Regions from separate parts of the Spirillospora sp. NPDC048911 genome, predicted to be linked through region 2. Evidence: riboswitches for the same ligand, from Rfam matches in the RefSeq annotation. Region 2 holds a riboswitch; the other holds the start of a gene.

Region 1 (7,337 bases), on a different contig from region 2:
CCTCGCCTGGGGCATGGCCCCCGCCCTCGCGGCGGGCAACTCCGTGATCGTCAAGCCCGCCGAGCTGACCCCGCTGACCGCCCGGCGGATCGGCGAGCTGGCCCTGGCGGCGGGCCTGCCCGAGGGCGTCCTGCAGATCCTGCCCGGCGCCGGGCCGGTCGCCGGGGCCCGGCTGGTCGAGCACCCGGACGTCCGGAAGATCGTCTTCACCGGCTCCACGCGCGTCGGCAAGCAGATCATGGCGGCGGCCGGTCCGCAGGTGAAGCGGGTGACGCTGGAGCTGGGCGGCAAGAACGCCAACATCGTCTTCGCCGACGCCGACCTGGAGAAGGCCGCGGCCACCGCGCCGTACGCCGTCTTCGACAACGCGGGCCAGGACTGCTGCGCGCGGTCCCGGATCCTGGTCGAACGATCCGCTTACGACCATTTCATGGAGCTTCTCGAACCCGCTGTCCAGAACGTCGTCGTCGGCGATCCGGGCGCCCCGGAGACCGAGGTCGGCCCGCTCATCAGCGCCGCCCACCGCGCCAAGGTCGCCTCGTACGTCCCCGAGGACGCCGTGGCCTTCCGGGGTTCCGCGCCGGACGGCCCCGGCTTCTGGTTCCCGCCGACCGTCCTCGCCACCCCGTCCTACGACACCCTGCCCGCCTGGCGCGAGGAGGTCTTCGGCCCTGTCGTGACCGTCGTCCCGTTCGACGACGAGGACGACGCCGTCCGGATCGCCAACGACACCCCGTACGGCCTCGCGGGCTCGATCTGGACCCGCGATCTCGGCCGCGGCATCCGCATGGCCCGCGGTGTCGAGGCCGGGAACCTCTCGGTCAACTCCCACTCGTCCGTCCGCTACTGGACCCCGTTCGGCGGGTTCAAGCAGTCCGGCCTCGGCCGCGAGCTGGGCCCGGACGCCCTGGACGCCTTCACCGAGACGAAGAACGTCTTCATCGCCACCGAGTAGACACCACCGGCTGAGGAGAGAGATGCAGCGCTTGCAGGACCGGGTCGCCGTCGTGACCGGCGGGGCCAGCGGGATCGGCTTGGCGACCGCCCGGCGCTTCGCCGCGGAGGGCGCCCGGGTGGTCGTCGCCGACCTCGACGAGGCCGCGGGCAAGGCCGCCGCGACCGAGATCGACGGCCTGTTCGTCAAGGTGGACGTCACCTCCGAGCCGGAGGTCGAGGCCCTCTACCGGGCGGCCCACGACGCCTACGGGCGCATCGACGTCGCGTTCAACAACGCCGGCATCTCGCCGCCCGACGACGACTCGATCCTGGCGACCGGCCTGGACGCCTGGAAGCGCGTCCAGGACGTCAACCTCACGAGCGTCTACCTGTGCTGCAAGCACGTGATCCCCTACATGCGCGAGCAGGGCAAGGGCTCGATCATCAACACCGCCTCGTTCGTGGCGGTCATGGGCGCGGCCACCTCGCAGATCTCCTACACCGCCTCCAAGGGCGGCGTGCTGGCCATGTCGCGCGAGCTGGGCGTCCAGTTCGCCCGCGAGGGCATCCGAGTGAACGCCCTCTGCCCGGGCCCGGTCAACACCCCGCTCCTCCAGGAGCTCTTCGCCAAGGACCCCGAACGCGCCGCGCGCCGCCTGGTCCACATCCCCGCCGGCCGCTTCGCCGAGGCCACCGAGATCGCCGCCGCCGTGGCGTTCCTGGCGTCCGACGACGCCTCGTTCGTCACCGCCGCCGAGTTCCTGGTGGACGGCGGCATCTCCGGCGCGTACGTGACCCCCGTATGACCCTCGCCTGACCACCCTCTGACAGGTGGTCCAGGGGGCGAGAGCGCTGCTAGCCTGGGGCGCAGCCGATGATCCCGTGCGGGAGAGTGCCCTGGCAGCCGGCCAGGGACGCCGAAGGAGCAAATCCTCCCCGGAACCTCTCAGGCCCACGGACCGCGCGGACGAGGCGACCTCTGGAAAGCGGGGACCACGCGTCCCCCGCCGAAGGTGCAAGCCCCGCCGCGTCTCCCGCGGGGTGAAGCTCTCAGGCTCCGATGACAGAGGGGGAGGCACCGACGAGCCCGGTGCGCGGGTGAAACGATGGGAATCACGCGCGCCCGCGAACAAGGAGCCGACCCATGTCACCCAAGAAGACGCCGCTCTACGACGTCCACGCGGACCTCGGAGCGAATCTCGTCGACTTCGCCGGTTACCTGATGCCGCTGCGGTACGCGAGCGAGACGGCCGAGCACGCCGCGGTGCGCACCGGCGCCGGGCTCTTCGACCTCTCCCACATGGGCGAGATCTTCCTCAGCGGGCCCCAGGCCGGCGTCGCCCTCGACCACGCGCTCGTCGGCAACCTGTCGCCGATGGCGGTGGGCAAGGCCCGCTACACCATGATCTGCGCGCATGACGGCGGCGTGCTCGACGACCTGATCGTCTACCGGCTGGCCGACGAGACGTGGATGGTCGTGGCCAACGCCGCCAACGTCGCGGTGGTCCGGAACGCCCTGGTCGAGCGGGCGCAGGGCTTCGAGGCGCGGGTGGACGACCGTTCCGACGCCTACGCCCTGATCGCCTTGCAGGGGCCCCGGGCGCAGGAGATCCTCGCCGCGTTCACCGACGCGCCGCTGCCCGAGCTGAAGTACTACGCGATCTTCGCGGCCAAGGTGGCGGGGGCCGACGCGCTGCTCGCCCGGACGGGCTACACCGGCGAGGACGGCTTCGAGCTGTTCGTCGACTCCGGCGACGCCGTGGCGCTCTGGCGGGCGCTGGCCGAGGTCGAGGGGGTCGTCCCCTGCGGGCTCTCGTCCCGTGACACGCTTCGTCTCGAAGCCGGCATGCCGCTGTACGGCAACGAGCTGACCGCCGAGACCTCCCCGTACGAGGCGGGCCTCGACCGCGTCGTGAAGCTGGACAAGCCGGGCGACTTCGTCGGCAAGGCGGCCCTGGCGGCGCAGGCCCAGACCCCTCCGGGCCGCAGGCTCGTAGGCTTGGTCGCGCGCGGCCGGCGCGCCCCCAGGAAGGGCTACGAGGTCGTCGCGTCGGACGGCACGCCGTGCGGAATCGTGACGAGCGGCGCTCCGTCGCCCACACTGGGCAAGCCGATCGCCATGGCGTACGTCGACAGCGGCGTCACGGAGACCGAGCTCGCGGTGGACGTCCGCGGGCGGCGGGAGCCCGTCGACGTGGTGGCCCTGCCGTTCTACAAGCGTTCCTGACACCGGTAAAAACCTGAACCTGGGAGAGAGAACTATCGTGAGCGTTCCGGAGCAGCTCCGTTACAGCGAAGAGCACGAGTGGGTGTCCGGCCTTGAGAGCGAGGACGGCATCGTCACGGTCGGCATCACCCAGCACGCCGCCGACGCCCTCGGCGAGATCGTCTACCTGGAGCTGAGCTCCGGCGAGGGCGACACCGTCGAGGCGGGCGAGACCTGCGGCGAGGTCGAGTCGACCAAGTCGGTCAGCGACCTGTACTCCCCCGTCAACGGCGAGATCACGGCGATCAACGCCGCCGTGATCGAGGAGCCCAAGGTCATCAACGATGACCCGTACGGCGAGGGCTGGATCTTCAAGGTCCGGGTCAGCGACGAGCCGGGCGACCTCCTCGACGCCGAGGCGTACGCCAAGCTGATCGAGGAGAGCTGAGCATGACGACCCTGAACGACTCGCTCGCGGCGGTCGACCCCGAGGTCGCCGAGGCGGTCGCCCAGGAGCTCCACCGGCAGCAGTCGACCCTCGAGATGATCGCCTCGGAGAACTTCGCGCCGGTCTCGGTCCTGGAGGCCCAGGGGTCGGTCCTCACCAACAAGTACGCCGAGGGCTACCCGGGCAGGCGCTACTACGGCGGCTGCGAGTACGTCGACGTCACCGAGCAGCTGGCCATCGACCGGGCCAAGGAGCTGTTCGGCGCCGAGCACGCCAACGTCCAGCCGCACAGCGGGGCGCAGGCCAACACCGCGGTCTACTTCGCGCTGCTCCAGCACGGCGACACGATCCTCGGCCTCGACCTGGCGCACGGCGGGCACCTGACCCACGGCATGAGGCTCAACTACTCGGGCAAGACCCTGAACGTGGTGCCCTACCACGTGCGCGCCGAGGACGGCCTGGTCGACATGGACGAGGTCGCGTCCCTGGCCGCCGAGCACCGACCCAAGATGATCGTCGCGGGCTGGTCGGCCTACCCCCGTCAGTTGGACTTCGCCGCCTTCCGCGAGATCGCCGACTCCGTCGGCGCCCTGCTGATGGTCGACATGGCGCACTTCGCGGGCCTGGTGGCCGCGGGCCTGCACCCGTCGCCCGTCCCGCACGCCGACGTCGTCACGACCACCACGCACAAGACCCTCGGCGGTCCGCGCGGCGGCCTGATCCTCGCCCGCGAGGAGTACGGCAAGAAGATCAACTCCGCGGTCTTCCCGGGCATGCAGGGCGGCCCGCTGGAGCACGTGATCGCCGCCAAGGCCGTGGCCCTCAAGGTCGCCGCCTCGGCGGAGTTCAAGGCCCGCCAGCAGCGCACCGTCGACGGCGCGCGCGTGCTGGCCGAACGCCTGCTCGCCGACGACTCGGCCAAGGCGGGCGTGCAGGTCCTCACCGGCGGCACCGACGTCCACCTCGTCCTCGTCGATCTGGTCGACTCCGAGCTGACCGGCCGCGACGCCGAGGATCGGCTGCACTCGATCGGCATCACCGTCAACCGCAACGCGGTGCCGAACGACCCGCGCCCGCCGATGGTGACGTCCGGCCTGCGGATCGGCACCCCGGCCCTGGCGACCCGGGGCTTCCAGGACGAGGACTTCCGCGAGGTGGCGGACGTCATCGCCCTGGCACTCCAGCCGTCCTTCGACTCCGAGGCGCTGTCGGCCCGCGTGAAGACGCTGGCCGACAAGCACCCCCTCTATCCCAACCTGTAATGCGCGCACTCCCCGCCGGGGCGACCCGGCGGGGAGCGGCTACAACGAGGTAGCAGCCATGGCCATCAGCGTTTTCGATCTCTTCAAAGTCGGGATCGGTCCCTCCTCCTCCCATACCGGCGGGCCGATGGCCGCCGCCCACCGCTTCGCGCGCGGCCTCGACCGCGACGGCGTCCTGGAGAAGACGGCGACCGTCCACGTCACCCTCTACGGCTCGCTGGGCCTCACCGGCAAGGGCCACGGCAGCGACAAGGCCGTCATCCTCGGCCTGGAGGGCGACAAGCCCGATCTGGTCGACGTCGACTCGGTGGACGACCGCCTCGCGACCATCCGCGAGACCAAGAAGCTCACGCTCTTCGGCCACCACGAGATCCCCTTCGCGGTCAACGAGCATCTGATCTTCGAGCGCAAGGAGTCGCTCCCCGGCCACCCCAACGGCATGCGCTTCACCGCGTACTCCGACGACGGCCACGAGCTCCGCAGCAAGGTCTTCTACTCGGTCGGCGGCGGTTTCATCGTGGACGAGAACGCCACCGGCGCCGACCGCATCAAGCCCGACGACACGGTGCTCCCCCACCCGTTCGACACCGCAGCCGAGCTCCTCGACCGCTGCAACGAGACGGGCCTGTCGATCTCCGCCCTCATGATGGAGAACGAGAAGGCCTTCGGCCGCACCGAGCCAGAGATCAAGCAGAAGCTCATCGACCTCTGGCACGTGATGCGGCAGTGCGTGACGCGAGGCTGCACCCGCGAGGGTCTCCTGCCCGGCGGCCTCAAGGTCCGCCGCCGCGCGCCCCAGCTGCACCGCCAGCTCTCCTGCGAAGAGCCCACAGACCCCCTGCACGCCATGGACTGGGTGACCCTCTTCGCCCTGGCAGTGAACGAGGAGAACGCCGCCGGAGGCCGCATCGTCACGGCCCCCACCAACGGCGCCGCCGGAATCATCCCGGCCGTCCTGCACTACTACGCCAAGTTCGTCCCCGGCGCGTCCGACGAGGGAGCCGTCCGCTTCCTCCTCACGGCCGGGGCCATCGGCGTCCTCTTCAAGCAGAACGCCAGCATCTCCGGCGCCGAGGTCGGCTGCCAGGGCGAAGTGGGCAGCGCCTGCTCCATGGCGGCCGCCGGCCTCACCGAGGTCCTGGGCGGCACCCCCGCCCAGGTGGAGAACGCCGCCGAGATCGGCATCGAGCACAACCTGGGCCTGACCTGCGACCCCATCGGCGGCCTGGTCCAGATCCCCTGCATCGAGCGCAACGCGGTCGGCGCCACCAAGGCCATCAGCGCCGCCCGCATCGCCCTCCGGGGCGACGGCCGCCACTTCGTCTCGCTCGACAAGGCCATCAAGACCATGCGCGACACCGGCCGCGACATGCTCGACAAGTACAAGGAGACGTCCCGAGGCGGCCTGGCCGTCAACGTCATCGAGTGCTGACCGTGACAGGGGGCGCGAACGCGCGCTTCTGACCGGCCGTCACTCCGCCGCGCTCGTCAGAGCAGACGTCTCTGGACGACGTCGGCGATGACCGTGGTCACCATTCGGTGGACGGCCCCGGGCTCGGGGGGTGTGCTCTCACGGTCGGCGAAGAGCAGGTGACCGGCGCCGATCAGGGTCAGGCCCAGCGTCTGGACGTCGGCGTCGGCCGCGATGCGGCCCAGCTCGCGTTCGGCGGCCAGATACGAGGCGATCATGGCTGCCGCCTCGGTCAGGAGGGGGACGCCGGCCGGCCTGGTCTTGCGCAGGCGGTCGCGGAGCTCGTCGCGGAAGGTGATGAGGCCGACGATCGCCACGGCGACCGACTCGAACAGGGCCGTCAGCGCGTCGGTGAGGTTGCCGTCGACGGTGCCGGTGCCGGCGGACTGCCGGAGGGCCGTGGCCTGGAGTTCGAGCCGGTCGATGCGGTCGAGCACGAGCTCGGTGAGGAAGGCGTCGAAGTCGGCGAAGTGCCGGTGCAGGACGCCCTTGGCGCAGCCCGCCTCGTCGGTGACGGCCCGGCTGGTCAGCGCGTTCGGGCCGTCCCGGAGCAGGAGGCGCTCGGCGGCGTCGAACAACTGCCGGCGCGCGTCGCGCATGGCCACCCCTGTCGGCATTCCGCCGCCTTTCACTGGACGAGTGGGCACGTGCCCACTTATAGTGGGCGCATGCCCACCCTACCTGAGACCCACCAGTACCGGCAGGTCGCGGAGTCGTTCGGCACGGACGCCGAACGCTACGACCGTGCCCGGCCGCACTATCCCGACGCCATGGTGGAACGGATCGTCGCCGCCACCCCCGGGCCGGACGTCCTCGACGTCGGCTGCGGCACCGGCATCTCGTCCCGGCAGTTCCAGGCCGCCGGCCGCACGGTCCTCGGGGTCGATCCCGACGCCCGGATGGCCGAGCTGGCGCGGCGGACCGGCATCGAGAGCGAGGTGGCGACGTTCGAGGACTGGGAGCCCGCCGGGCGGACGTTCGACGCGGTCATCGCCGGGCAGTCGTGGCACTGGG
Region 2 (7,337 bases):
CGCAGCGCGAGGTCGCCCGCGGCGATCTCGCCGACCCGCAGATGGATCAGCTGGGCCCGGCCGTCGGTGATCAGGATGGCCTCGCCCTCCAGCCGGCGGTGGGCGAGGCGCCCGGCCTGGAGCCGCTGGAACTGGTGCCAGACGTCGGCCAGGAGCTCGTCGGTGATCTCGTCGTCGGCGAGGGTGCCGAGGGTGCGGCCCGAGACGTGCTCGTAGGCGAGCAGCGCGGCCTCGGTGCCCACCTCGGACGTGCCCAGCAGGCGGGGCGTCCGGGCGTTCGCGGCGCCGGCCGCGTACGCCATCAGCGACTCCTGCTCCAGCGACCGGCGCAGCGACCGCAGCGCCCGGCGGGGCGCCGCGGCGCGCAGCCGGGCCAGCCGCCACACCCGGTAGAACAGGCCGGCCGTCTGCTGATCACGGTCGAGGACGGTGACCCGCAGCTGCCAGTCGCCGGGAGGGAGCCGGCGTCCGGGCTCCGGCTCGACCGCCACGTCGTAGGCGCGGGGCTCGTCGGCGGGGGTGGGAACGGCGCGGGCGCGCAACGGCGTGAAGCCGAGTTTGGCCAGGGCGGCCATGACGGTGGTGCCGGGCGGACGCGGGTTGGGGGTGCCGACGGCGTACAGCGTGCCGTGCCCGATGGCCCGGCCGAGGAAGTAGGTGGCCGCCAGCGCGGCGACCGAGGCGTACGAGGCGGTCAGGCCGGTCAGCGCCGCGAGCCCGATCATCGTCCAGGTGGCGGCCTGCCAGCGGGTCCGGCCGGCCATGCCCACCGCCGTGACGAACGCGATGACCGGCGCGATGTCGGTGTGCACGGGCGCGGTCTCGGTGCCGCCCCAGATGAGGGAGTCGAGGACGCCGCCGGGAGCCGCGGGGACCACCCAGTCGTCCAGCACGATGGTGAGCCCGAACGCGATCACGGCGGCCAGCAGGGCGATGGCGACCCGCACCCCGTCCTTGTGGAACAGGCGCTCGATCGAGAACGCCACCGGCACGGCCAGCACGCCGAAGCTGGAGACCAGCGTGGCCATGGTCAGCAGGAACCGCGGGGCGTGCGCGGTGCCCTCGACGATGTCGCTCTGCAGGCCGTGCGTGGTGCCCTTGGCGATCGAGACCAGCAGCAGGATCGCGGCGAGCCCGGCCACCGCGGCGGCGAAGCGCAGGGCGTCGCCCGGGCGGCGGATGCGGTCGGGCCGGGCGGGCTCGTCCACCGGAACGACGGCGGCGCCGGGCCTGCCCTCGGGCGCCTCTCCCGGGGCCTCGGGGGCGCCCTGCCTCGTCCCGTGCGTCACGCCTTGGGTCACGCCGCACCACCGTCCGGAACTCTCACTGTGATCAGCGTCCCAGACACGGCGCCGCCTCGTCGAGCGGGGCATGCGCTCCCGCCCCGCGCGGCCACACAGCGCTCACCTGTTCCTCTCGCCCCCTGGCTCCCGGCCGGTCGATGGCTCCGTGAGCTGTGAATATCGTACTTGTCCCGCCCCGGACGGCCGATCATGGGCCGGGGGAGCGGGCCGCGTCGATCGTTTCGGCCGTCGTTGGATAGAGTTCCCTTTGGACATGCCGTCGACCCTGTGCGGGAGAGACTCCACGCCGCCAGCGCGGAGCGCCGAAGGGGCAACCCTCCCCGGAACCTCTCAGGCAAAAGGACCGCTGGGCGAGGCACCTCTGGAAAGCAGGCGTCCTTCTCCTCGGCAGAGGGGGCGGGGTCTCACCGAAGGGGAAACCCCGTTCCGCGGGTGAAGCTCTCAGGTGCCCATGACAGAGGGGGAGACCGGCCATCGGCCCAGCGCGGGCCGATGGTGGCCCTGAGCGACCGCAGCAGCCCAGGAGGCTTCCCCTATGACCGCCCAGTACTTCGCCCCGGTGGCGTCGCCGCAGCACCCACGGTCCACGTTCGCCGACCGGCACATCGGGCCGTCTCCCGACGAGCAGTCCCGGATGCTGGCGGCCATCGGCTATTCGAGCGCCGAGGCGCTGATGGACGACGCGGTGCCCGGCGCCATCAGGACCGGCCGGCCGCTGGACCTGCCGGCGGCGCTGAGCGAGCCGCGGGCCCTCGCGCGGCTGCGCGAGCTCGCCGCGAGGAACACCGTCGTCCGGTCCATGATCGGCCTCGGCTACCACGGCACGCACACGCCCGGCGTCATCCTGCGCAACGTCCTGGAGAACCCCGGCTGGTACACCGCCTACACGCCGTACCAGCCGGAGATCTCGCAGGGCCGCCTGGAGGCGCTGCTCAACTTCCAGACCGTGGTGAGCGACCTGACGGGGCTGCCGGTCGCCAACGCCTCGCTGCTGGACGAGGGGACCGCCGCGGCCGAGGCGATGGCGCTGGCCCACCGGGTGTCCAAGCGCAAGGAGCCGGGCGCCTTCCTCGTCGACGCCGACGCGCTGCCGCAGACGAAAGAGGTCATCCGCACCCGCGCCGTCCCGCTCGGCATCGAGGTGGTCGTCGCCGACGTGGCCGGCGGGCTGCCCGAGGGCGACTTCTTCGGCGTGCTCCTGCAGTACCCCGGCGCCTCCGGCGCGGTCCGCGACCTGGAGCCCGTCACCGCCGCCGCGCACGAGCGCGGCGCCCAGGTGGTCGTCGCGGCCGACCTGCTCGCGCTGACCCTGCTGCGGCCGCCGGGCGAGTCCGGCGCCGACATCGTCGTCGGCTCGTCGCAGCGGTTCGGCGTGCCGTACGGCTTCGGCGGCCCGCACGCCGGATACATGGCCGTCGGCGAGGGCATCCAGCGGCAGCTGCCGGGCCGCCTGGTCGGCGTCTCGGTCGACGCCGACGGCACCCCCGCGTACCGGCTGGCGCTGCAGACCCGCGAGCAGCACATCCGGCGCGAGAAGGCCACCAGCAACATCTGCACCGCGCAGGTGCTGCTCGCCGTCATGGCGAGCATGTACGCGGTCTACCACGGGCCGGAGGGCCTCGCGGCGATCGCCGGGCGGACGCACGGGCACGCCGCCGAGATCGCCGAGGGGCTCCGCGGGGCGGGCGTCGAGGTCGTCCACGGTTCCTTCTTCGACACGGTGCTCGCGCGGGTGCCGGGGCGCGCCCGGGAGATCCTCGCCAAGGCGCTGGAGAACGGCCGCAACCTGCGCCTGGTCGACGACGACCACCTCGCGATCGCGTGCGACGAGACCACCGACGCCTCCGACGTGGCCGCGGTGCTCGCCGCGTTCGGGGTGGAGCGGGCGCCCGAGCCGGGCACGGAATCGATCCCCGAGGCGATCCCCGAGGCGCTGCGGCGGGAGAGCCCCTACCTGACCCACCCCGTGTTCCACGCGCACCGCTCCGAGACCGCGATGCTGCGCTACCTGCGCAGGCTGCAGGACCGCGACATCGCGCTGGACCGGTCGATGATCCCGCTCGGCTCCTGCACGATGAAGCTGAACGCCACCACCGAGATGGAGCCGATCACCTGGCCCGAGTTCGCGGACATCCACCCGTTCGCGCCCGGCGAGCAGGTCCAGGGCTATCTGGAGCTGATCGGCGAGCTGGAGTCCTGGCTCGCCGAGATCACCGGGTACGCCAAGGTGTCGGTCCAGCCGAACGCCGGTTCCCAGGGCGAGCTCGCCGGGCTGCTGGCCATCCGCGGCTACCACGCCTCCCGCGGCGACCATGGCCGCACCATCTGCCTGATCCCGTCCTCGGCGCACGGCACCAACGCCGCCAGCGCCGTCATGGCCGGCATGAAGGTCGTCGTGGTCAAGTGCGACGACCGGGGCAACATCGACCTCGACGACCTGCACGCCAAGATCGACAAGTACCGTGACCAGCTCGCCGCGATCATGGTGACCTACCCGTCCACGCACGGCGTGTTCGAGGAGACCATCGCCGACACCTGCAAGACCGTGCACGACGCGGGCGGCCAGGTCTACGTCGACGGCGCCAACCTCAACGCGCTGGTGGGCCTGGCCCGGCCGGGCGAGTTCGGCTCGGACGTCTCCCACCTCAACCTGCACAAGACGTTCTGCATCCCGCACGGCGGCGGCGGCCCCGGCGTCGGCCCGGTCGGCGTGCGCGAGCACCTCGTGCCGTTCCTGCCCAACCACCCGCTGCGCGCGGAGGCCGGTCCGCAGGAGACCGGCGTCGGGCCGATCTCGGCCGCGCCATGGGGATCGGCCGGCATCCTGCCGATCTCCTGGGCGTACATCGCGATGATGGGCCCGGACGGCCTGCGCGAGGCCACCGAGAACGCCATCATCGGCGCCAACTACCTGGCCGCGCGACTCGCCCCGCACTACCCGGTGCTCTACACCGGGCGCAACGGGCTGGTCGCGCACGAGTGCATCGCCGACCTCCGCAAGATCACCAAGGAGACCGGCGTCACCGCCGAGGACGTCGCCAAGCGGCTGATCGACTACGGCTTCCACGCGCCGACCCTGTCGTTCCCGGTGGCGGGCACGCTGATGATCGAGCCGACCGAGAGCGAGGACCTCGCCGAGCTCGACCGGTTCGTCGACGCCATGATCGAGATCCGCCGGGAGATCGAGCGGGTCGCGGACGGCACCTACGACCGCGACGACAACCCGCTGAAGAACGCCCCGCACACCGCGGCGAGCCTCGTCACCGAGGACTGGAAGCACTCCTACACCCGCGAGGAGGCGGCCTACCCCGTCCCGGCGCTGCGCGAGGACAAGTACTGGTCGCCGGTGCGCCGCGTCGACCAGGCGTACGGCGACCGCAACCTCGTGTGCTCGTGCCCGCCGCCGGAGGCGTTCGAGGACTGATCGCGGAATCGGTGATCTTCTTGGCCGGATCCGGGTGTCGTCCCGGGCCGGAGGCGCCCGTCTCGGTAGGCTCGGGGGACCATTCGATCCCCAGAAGGCTGCCGCATGAGCAAGACGCCTGACGATCCGGCTCGGCTGTGCGAGGAGGCCCGGCGGCTCGCCGAGAACGGCGAGGCCGGCCGGGCCGCCCGGCTGTACGAAGAGGTGCTCGCGCTGGGCGACACGCCGGAGCGGGCGCAGGCCGCGCTCGGGCTGGCGGTCGTCCTCGACGACTCCGGGGACGTGGCCGGGGCCCGGGCGGCCGACCGGGCCGCCATCTCGACGGGCGACCCCGAGTACGGGGCGCGGGCCGCCTACCACCTGGCGCTCACCCACGAACGGGCCGGCGAGCACCAGGAGGCCGGCCCCGCGTGGCAGGCCGTGGTCGACTTCGGCACCCGCGCCTACCTGCCGCCGGCCTTCCTGGCGCTCGGACGGCTGGCCGACGACGCCGGTGACTTCGAGGCCGCGCGCGGTCACTGGGAGGCCGCGATCGGCACCGGCGACCCCGAGTACGGCCCGGTGGCCGCCCACGACCTCGCCCAGCGGCTGCTCGAACGCGGCGAGCCGGCGCGGGCCCAGCGCGTGCTGACCGCGGGCCTGAAACTCATCGACCGCGAGTCCGCCCCGTACGCCTACGCGCGGCTGGCGGTGGCCCTCGGCATCTCCTACCTCGACCAGGCCATCGGCGCGTTCGGCGCGGCGCTCGGCGACGACGGCACCGCCGCCGACGCCGAGGTCGGGCCGCTGGCCACCGAACTGCTCGCGCGCACGCTGCCGCTGCGCGGCCGCGGCGACGAGGCCCGCGAGGTCTGGCGCCGCGGCCTGTCCGACCCCGGCGTGTCCGGCCAGGTGCGGGCCCGGCTCCGCCGCGACTTCGGCGGCGACGACGAGGACGCGAACCCGGCCGACCTGTGGTGGGAGCCGGTGGTCGAGGCGGCGGTCTCGGACGGCTCGCTCCCCGCGGTTGCGGGCGAGGCCTTCGGGGCCCTCGACCACATGTACGCGCTGCTGGCCGTCCGCTACGCCGACGGCCCCGCCGCCGAACCCGGGCCCGCGCAGACCCACGACCTGCTGGGCCAGGCGGTCAGGGTGCCGAGCGACTACCTCTGGGGCCCGCTGCTGCACGAGAGCTTCGCCGAGCGCCTGCGCCTGGCGACCGGCACCCCCGCCCAGCAGTTGCCCCCCGGCTGGCCCGACGCCTGACCGCTCAGCCTGCGACGTTTCGTTCGGCGACGACCTTGCCGATTCGCACCCGTACGAGGTATTCGCCCGGCACGGCGTTGCGCTCGCCGAACTCCTTGCCCCGCGCCTCGCCCATGTAGCGGCTGCCGATGGCCGTCGCCCACTCGCGCATCTCGTCCAGGTCCTCCGACAGCGTCGCCTCGCCCTTGATGACCACGAACGAGAACGGCGGCTCCTGGTCGTCCACGCAGATCGCCACCCGGGGCTCGCGCCGCAGGATGCGCCCCTTGAGGCTGTCGACGCCGGTGTTGAACACCAGGTCCGGGCCGTCCAGCACGAACCAGATGGGCGTCACGTGCGGGGCGCCGTCCTTGCGGGTCAGCGCGATCTTCCCGGTCCGGGTGCCCTCGGACACGAAGGCCCGCCACTCACTGTCTGTCATCTGTTCCATGAGCCAAGTCTGCCGTACCGGGACGCGGCCGCTACGGTGGGTCACATGGAGATCGTCACGGCCCACGGCCCGGCCGGGATCACTCTGGACGAGGTGGACGACCCCGCGTTCCTGCTGGTGCTGACGCACGGATCGAACGGGGGAGTGGAGGCCCCGGACCTGCTGGCCGTCCGGGCGGTCGCGCTCGCCCTCGGCGGCGCGGTCGCCCGCGTCATGCAGCCGTTCCGGGTGGCGGGCCGCCGCGCCCCGGGCCCGGCGGCCAAGCAGGACGAGGCCTGGCTGGAGATCGTCAAGCTGCTGCGGGACCGGTGCGGCGCCGTGCCGCTCGTCCAGGGCGGGCGCAGCAACGGGGCCCGGGTGGCGTGCCGCACCGCCCGCGCGGCGGGGGCGGCCGGCGTCATCGCGCTGGCGTTCCCGCTGCGCCCGCCGCGCAATCCGGAGAAGTCGCGGGTGGACGAGCTGCGCTCGGCGGGCGTCGAGGTGCTCGTGGTGAACGGCGACCGGGACCCGTTCGGCGTCCCGGACCCGGCGGACGCCGCCGAGGTCGTCGTGCTGCCGGGGGAGCGGCACGAGCTCGCCAAGGACCCGGACGCGGTGGGCGCGGCGGCGGAGCCGTGGCTGCGCCGTTGGAGCGGCACCCGTTGAACGAAAGACGCCCGCACGAAGCGGGCGTCGAGGGGAGTGCTGTTGTGGTCGTGTTCCTCTGGGCCGCGAATCGGGCCCAGAGGTCCAGGGCGAGTGAGCCTGCCCCCGAGGATGATCACCCGTTTGGACTAGTCCCCCGTGTGGAGCTAGTTCAGGCGGCGGACGGAGCGATCAGGTCCGTCGGCCGGTGCGGTGCGATGACTTCCCCGTCGGGCAGCAGCTCACCGGTGTCCTCGAAGAGCACGACGCCGTTGCACAGCAGGCTCCACCCCTGCTCGGGGTGATGCAC

What was found. Region 2 has a riboswitch for glycine ahead of gcvP (aminomethyl-transferring glycine dehydrogenase). Riboswitches for the same ligand answer to the same signal wherever they lie in the genome.
Region 1: it holds a riboswitch for glycine, as region 2 does, so the genes downstream of both, gcvT (glycine cleavage system aminomethyltransferase GcvT) here and gcvP (aminomethyl-transferring glycine dehydrogenase) in region 2, are expected to answer to the same signal.

Annotation. Positions count from the first base shown of each region.
Region 1 is NZ_JBICUD010000007.1:536,091-543,427, forward strand. Features, by position in the region: gene ACGFNU_RS32090 (aldehyde dehydrogenase family protein) at 1-955, shown strand, start outside; gene ACGFNU_RS32095 (3-oxoacyl-ACP reductase) at 978-1,742, shown strand; glycine riboswitch at 1,812-1,908, shown strand; gene gcvT (glycine cleavage system aminomethyltransferase GcvT) at 2,081-3,163, shown strand; gene gcvH (glycine cleavage system protein GcvH) at 3,201-3,590, shown strand; gene glyA (serine hydroxymethyltransferase) at 3,593-4,852, shown strand; gene ACGFNU_RS32115 (L-serine ammonia-lyase) at 4,911-6,284, shown strand; gene ACGFNU_RS32120 (TetR/AcrR family transcriptional regulator) at 6,341-6,940, opposite strand; gene ACGFNU_RS32125 (class I SAM-dependent methyltransferase) at 6,992-7,337, shown strand, end outside.
Region 2 is NZ_JBICUD010000004.1:686,360-693,696, reverse strand. Features, by position in the region: gene ACGFNU_RS21890 (flippase-like domain-containing protein) at 1-1,301, opposite strand, end outside; glycine riboswitch at 1,565-1,660, shown strand; glycine riboswitch at 1,661-1,771, shown strand; gene gcvP (aminomethyl-transferring glycine dehydrogenase) at 1,840-4,728, shown strand; gene ACGFNU_RS21880 (tetratricopeptide repeat protein) at 4,834-5,973, shown strand; gene ACGFNU_RS21875 (PPOX class F420-dependent oxidoreductase) at 5,978-6,403, opposite strand; gene ACGFNU_RS21870 (alpha/beta family hydrolase) at 6,449-7,048, shown strand; gene ACGFNU_RS21865 (DUF5999 family protein) at 7,200-7,337, opposite strand, start outside.